Regions from separate parts of the Streptomyces sp. NPDC055239 genome, predicted to be linked through region 2. Evidence: riboswitches for the same ligand, from Rfam matches in the RefSeq annotation. Region 2 holds a riboswitch; the other holds the start of a gene.

Region 1 (3,167 bases), on a different contig from region 2:
ACGGTGTGTTCGGGGTCGTTCTGCCAGGGGAACGGGGCGGTGTCGTCCAGGTCCGTGTCGTCGAGCCGGTCGAGCACCGACAGCCAGTCCGTACGCAGGCCGCGAAGCCAGTCGACGGCTGCCTCGCCGCTGCCCGGCCACGTGATCTCGGTCCGCTCCCGCGGCACCTGCCCCCGCGCGTGGTCGATCGTGACGCTCCACCACCAGCCGATGTGCCAGCTGATCCAGCCGATCGTGGGAACCGGGACGGGATCCGGCTCGGTCTCCGCGAAGTCCGCCACCCACCCTCCGTCGCCGTCGGGCCGCACCGTCCAGCAGAGCGGCGCGGGCTCCCACAGGAAGTCCTCGGGCTCCAGGCGCTCCAGGTGGTACTCGAAGAGGGACCACGTCAGGTCGAACTGTCGGCGCAGCAGTTCGCGTCGGGAATCGTTCACGGGCTGACCCTGGCACAGGGGCCCTAGGCTTGGGAAAGGGATTGTGGGTCGCAGGCGGATGCGTCCGACCACCGGTCCGGCTCTCCAAGCCGGGGGTGGTTGGCGTAGAAGGCCGGATGGTCGTGCAGGCGGCGTACGTAGGCGCGCAGGTGGGGGTAGGTGTTGGTGTCCTCGGCCGCGTCCGGGGTGAGGTGGACGAGCCTCGCCCACAAGTCCACGTCCGCCGCTGTGAGTTCGTCGCCCACGAGGTAGGAGCGGGAGGCCAGCCGGCAGTCGAGCCTGTCCAGTGTCGCGGGGGCGAGCGGTTCGGCGAGTAGCTCGTGCCAGGTGTCGATCCGTGCTGCCAGGGCCGGTCGGCGCAGGACGGGCAGCGGGCCACTGCCGTGTGCGGCAAGGCGGCAGGCCAGGTCGCGCAGGATGTCGGGGGTGTGGTTGCTGACGACGTGCCCGCTCCATCGGTCGCACAGGGCCGGAACGGTCAGCGGCCCGTCGAAGTGGTGCTCGGTGGCCTCGTAAGAGCGGTGCAGGGAGTCGAGCGCCTCGGTGGTGTGCGGTGCCAGGAGGGTGGTGGCGACCGATTCCCTGAGCCCGAGCAGGTCGAGGGTGATCGAGACGCGCAAGGAGTCCGGACATTCCGCCGAGAGATACAGGTGGTAGCGGTGGGGTGCCGGGTAGAAGCCGCCGGCCACGTCGTCGCCGATGCGGCTGCGGATCGGCGCGGGACAGGCGCCGAGTGGGCCGGAGTCGTACGGAGGGCATGAATCCGCGGCGGAAGTCAGGTGGGAGGCAGGGCGGGAAACAGGGCGGGAACGGTGCGACGTGATCTCGGGCATGGCTCTCCAGACAGGGGAGGGGCGCCGACCGGCGGCGGCACGCGCGGCGCCGGTGGCACAGCGGGGGAGAGGGGGATCCGTGGCCACAGCGGGCCGCAGCGATGAGGCTTCTTGTCCGGAGGCGTCGCTGGTGTGTGGACGCTGCGCGGACGTCAGACAGCTGGCACCGAGGCGCTGCACACGCGCAGCAGGTCGATGTGCAGACGTCTGGTCAGAACGCGGGGGCGGGGCCGGGGCGCGGACAGGAGAGGCCGCTGGATGCTGTTCCTCTCACCGACCGCCCTGGACATGTCCACCAGCCCTGCCGTCGAGGCCCGTTGTACCCGGGGCCGCGCTTGCCCCGCCGCCACGGCGGGACCCGGTCGTCACCCGGGGCACCCCGTCGCGGAGGAAGGGTTGCCCGTCAGCGGGCCGGGGCCGATGACCCGCTCGGGCAGGAACCCTGCCGGGCGGGCGCTGACAATCGTGACCGTCCCCGGAAGTCTGGGTCCGGGTGCCCGGCTCCGTCAAGAAGGCCCGCACCAGGAACAGAAGGAGTGGTCCGGTGGTTGACTTGACGGAGACGGGCGACGAGGCGCGTACGGCGATGTGGGAACGCCCATGATCCACGGGCATTGCGCACCGCTACGACCTCACGTAACGTCCCGAGCAGGTTACGAGTGTCAGCGTCAAGCCCTGGCTTGCTGACCGGCAACCCTCCCACGCGGCGGGGTGCTCCAGGTGAGGACCAGGCGGTGCCCGTCCAGGGTTCCGCAAGCGCGAGACCGGCGAGGCCCCAGGCCCGCCGAGTCGGAGGGGCGGAGGTGACGGACGTGACACCTGTGTCAGCTGTACCGCACCTGTCGCATCTGTCGCCCGCGCCGCCCGCGCCCGCCCCGCGCGTCATGGTGATCGCCCCGAGCCGCCAGGTACATCTGTACTCCCGGCCGCACATCGATCTGCAGCGTGTCGCCGGCGCGCTCTGTCGTTCCTGACCCGTCATTCCGCCGCCGCACCCTCGGAGTTGAGGGACCGGTGTTTCGCACGGTCGCACGGTCGTACGGTCGATCAGGAAGGCACACCTTTCGTGTCGTCATCATCTTCATTGCCCCATTCATCTCATTCCTCCGCTTCTTCTGCTGACTCTGCTTCTGCTGACTCCTCCGCCGCGCTGCACCTCGCCGTCGCGCTCGACGGCGCGGGCTGGCACCCGGCCGCTTGGCGCGAACCAGTGGCCCGCCCGGGGGAGTTGCTCACCGCCCGGTACTGGGCCGATCTGGTCACCGAGGCCGAACGCGGCCTGCTCGACTTCGTGACGATCGAGGACGGGCTAGGGCTCCAGTCCTCGCACTTCACCGAGCCCGACGGACGCACGGACCAGGTGCGCGGGCGGCTCGACGCCGTCCTCATCGCGGCCCGTGTCGCCCCGCTGACCAGCCACATCGGCCTTGTGCCGTCGGTGGTGGCCACGCACACGGAGCCCTTCCACATATCCAAGGCGATCGCCACGCTCGACTACGTCAGCGCGGGACGCGCGGGCGTACGGGTGCAGGTGTCGGCACGCCGTAACGAGGCCGCGCACTTCGGGCGCCGCACGCTTCCCGCCCTCGAGGCCGTCGAGGACCTCGGCAGGCCGGACGTACGGGAGTTGACCCTCGACCTCTTCGACGAGGTGGCCGACTACGTCGAAGCCGTGCGTCGGCTCTGGGACAGCTGGGAGGACGACGCGGAGATCCGGGACGTCGCCACCGGCCGCTTCGTCGACCGCGGCAAGCTGCACTACATCGACTTCGAGGGCAAGCACTTCAGCGTCAAGGGCCCCTCGATCACGCCACGGCCGCCGCAGGGCCTTCCCGTCGTCAGCGCGCTCGCCCACGAAACTCCGACCGAGGCCCCGTTCCGGCTCCTGGGCCGCTCCGCC
Region 2 (3,167 bases):
GACCAGCCACGACGGTCCGCAGTCGGAAAGAAGGCTCAAGACCTACGGCGGTTAACCGGCGAGACCCGCGGCGCGGAACGCGTCGAGGCTGGGCTTGATCGTCGCGGTCGCCTGAGAGGTCTCGGCAACCGCGTCCAGGGTCTTGAGCCCGTCACCCGTGTTCAGGACCACCGTGGTCAGGGAGGGGTCGAGGAGACCGGCCTCGATCAGCTTCTTCGTGACGCCGACCGTCACACCGCCCGCGGTCTCCGCGAAGATGCCCTCGGTCCGCGCGAGCAGCTTGATCGCGTCCACGACCTGCTCGTCGTTCACGTCCTCCACCGCACCGCCCGTGCGACGCGCGATGTCCAGGACGTACGGCCCGTCGGCGGGGTTGCCGATGGCGAGGGACTTGGCGATGGTGTTCGGCTTCTGCGGGCGTACGACGTCGTGCCCGGCCTTGAAGGCGGTCGACACCGGCGAACAGCCCTCGGCCTGCGCACCGAAGATCTTGTACGGCTTGTCCTCGACGAGGCCCAGCTTGATGAGCTCCTTGAGGCCCTTGTCGATCTTCGTGAGCTGCGAGCCCGAGGCGATCGGGATGACCAGCTGGTCGGGCAGCTGCCAGCCGAGCTGCTCACAGATCTCGTACGCGAGGGTCTTGGAACCCTCGCCGTAGTACGGCCGCAGGTTCACGTTCACGAAGCCCCAGCCCTCGCCCAGCGGGTCGCCGATGAGCTCGGAGCAGAAGCGGTTCACGTCGTCGTAGTTGCCCTCGATACCGACGAGCTCGCCGCCGTAGACCGCGGCCATGACGACCTTGCCCTGCTCCAGGTCGTGCGGGATGAACACGCACGAGCGGAAACCGGCACGGGCCGCCGCTGCGCCCACGGCACCGGCGAGGTTGCCGGTGGAGGAGCAGGAGAGGGTGGTGAAACCGAAGGCGCGCGCCGCCTCGATGGCCTGCGCTACGACACGGTCCTTGAAGGAGTGCGTCGGGTTCCCGGAGTCGTCCTTGACGAACAGCTTGCCCTGCTCGACGCCCAGCTCACGGGCGAGGTTGTCGGCCTTGACGAGCTGGGTCCAGCCGGGGTTGATGTTCGGCTTCTCGGCGACGTCCGCGGGGACGGGCAGCAGGGGTGCGTAGCGCCAGATGTTGGCGGGGCCGGACTCGATCTGCTTCCGGAGCGCCTCGGGGTCGCCGGTCGGCAGGTCGTACGCCACTTCGAGCGGGCCGAAACAGGCCTGGCAGGCGAAGATCGGGCCGAGGGCGTACAGCTCGCCGCACTCGCGGCAGGAAAGGCCCGATGCGGGGCCGAGGTCCACAGAACCCGTGGTCGAGGGGGTGGTGTCGTTCGTTGCAACAGTCTGCGCAGCCATGGAGGCGAGGCCCTTTCTCCTCATCTTCCCCGCGACGAATCTCGTCGCGAGACGGAATTGGCACCTTCCCCGCCGAGACCTCGCATGCGCGGTCGGCGGGATGGTTGCCGGGGCTTCAACGGGCCGTATCCCTCTGCCCCTCTGGATGAGCGGTATGGCGCCGGGCTTCAGGGGCCCGGGGCGTTTGTTACGCGTCGACCCCCGACATGCGATGGTCATCCGCGTTGTTCAAGACTGTAACCGACGGCCTGGACCCTTGAGATAGTCGTCCGAACCGCGAGATGGGTCACATGTAGGCCACACACAGGAGGAGCCACCCGTGCTGGAAGAGGCCGAGCGCTGGCTGACCAGGCGTTCCTGGTCCGTTGCCGACCGTCCGCTCAGCGCGCTCGTCGCCGCCAAACGGGCGTCGGGAGCCTCGGTGAGCGTCGTCCTGCCCGCGCTCGACGAGGAGGAGACGGTCGGCGAGATCGTCGCCGAGATCCGCCGCGAGCTCATCGAGAAAACTGCCCTCGTCGACGAGCTCGTGGTGATCGACTCGGGCTCGCGGGACCGCACGGCCGAGGTCGCGCGCGATGCGGGTGCGCGGGTGGTGCACCGGGACGAGATCCTGCCGCGCATCCCGGCCGTGCCCGGCAAGGGCGAGGTCCTGTGGCGCTCACTCCTGGTGACCGGCGGTGACATCGTCGCGTTCGTCGACGCGGACCTGAAGGAGTTCTCGGCGGACTTCGTCACCGGGATCGTGGGCCCGCTCCTGACCGAGCCCGACGTGCACTTCGTGAAGGCGATGTACGACCGCCCGCTTGCCGGGACGGCGGGTCAGGGCGGCCGGGTCACCGAGCTGATGGCGCGCCCGCTTCTCAACATGCACTGGCCCCAACTGGCAGGATTCGTCCAGCCGTTGGGCGGCGAGTACGCGGCACGCAGGTCCCTCCTCGAGCGGCTGCCGTTCCCGGTCGGCTACGGGGTGGAGCTCGGCCTGCTCGTCGACGCGCTGCACACCGTGGGCCTCGACGCGCTCGCGCAGGTCGACGTCGGCGTGCGCAAGCACCGGCACCAGGACGGGCAGGCGCTCGGCAGGATGGCCGCCGCGATCTACCGGACGGCGCAGGTCAGGCTCGCGCTCGGTCACCACGTACGCCCCGAGCTCACCCAGTTCGAACGGGGCGAGCACGGGTTCGAACCGCGGACCCATTCGGTGGACACGGAGGAGCGTCCGCCGATGTCCGGGATCGCGGAGTACACGGCACGCCGCGTGGCGTAACCACCCAAGACCGGGCATTTTGTCTACATTCCCCACTTATGTGGGTCTTTATGCGGGTCAGACAGCTGCGGCTCAGACAGCTGCGGGTCAGACAGGTAATGGGAAGCGCGCGACGCGTCGGTGGCGTGGCCATGGCCACGGCCGGTCTCGCGGCAGGGGCACTGAGCGCCGCAGCCGTGGCACCGGCCGCCGCGGATGTGATCGAGCCCTTCGCCAAGCGCTACGACGAATCGCTCTACGGCGACTTCAAGACCATCGGCAACACGGTCATGGGCTGCCCGACGACGCCCGCGGACATGGCGGCGCGCTGCGCCACCGCCGCGGACGGCGAGGGCCGCGACAACAACAACACCTTCGTCATGCGGCGGATCAACACCGCGGGCATGGACCCCGACCACGGATCGAGCACCGGCCGGGTCGCGATCCCGCCCGGCGCGAAGGTCGCGTACGCGCGCCTCTTCTTCGGCGGCAACGACGGCACGTACAAGGGCCCGAGCGGCGCGCAGCTCAAGCGCTGCGACATCTCCGGGGCCGACGTGAATCC

Evidence for each region. Region 2 has a riboswitch for S-adenosylmethionine ahead of thrC (threonine synthase). Riboswitches for the same ligand answer to the same signal wherever they lie in the genome.
Region 1: it holds a riboswitch for S-adenosylmethionine, as region 2 does, so the genes downstream of both, ACWFRJ_RS23425 (glutathione S-transferase family protein) here and thrC (threonine synthase) in region 2, are expected to answer to the same signal.

Annotation. Positions count from the first base shown of each region.
Region 1 covers NZ_JBSGRD010000007.1:199,611-202,777, forward strand. Annotated here, with positions in the region: gene ACWFRJ_RS23420 (DinB family protein) at 1-434, opposite strand, end outside; gene ACWFRJ_RS23425 (glutathione S-transferase family protein) at 458-1,267, opposite strand; SAM riboswitch class IV at 1,594-1,738, opposite strand; SAM riboswitch class IV at 1,919-2,032, shown strand; gene ACWFRJ_RS23430 (putative leader peptide) at 2,152-2,241, shown strand; gene ACWFRJ_RS23435 (LLM class flavin-dependent oxidoreductase) at 2,352-3,167, shown strand, end outside.
Region 2 covers NZ_JBSGRD010000022.1:48,889-52,055, reverse strand. Annotated here, with positions in the region: gene thrC (threonine synthase) at 52-1,359, opposite strand; SAM riboswitch class I at 1,377-1,511, opposite strand; gene ACWFRJ_RS41955 (glucosyl-3-phosphoglycerate synthase) at 1,679-2,623, shown strand; gene ACWFRJ_RS41950 (DUF7927 domain-containing protein) at 2,755-3,167, shown strand, end outside.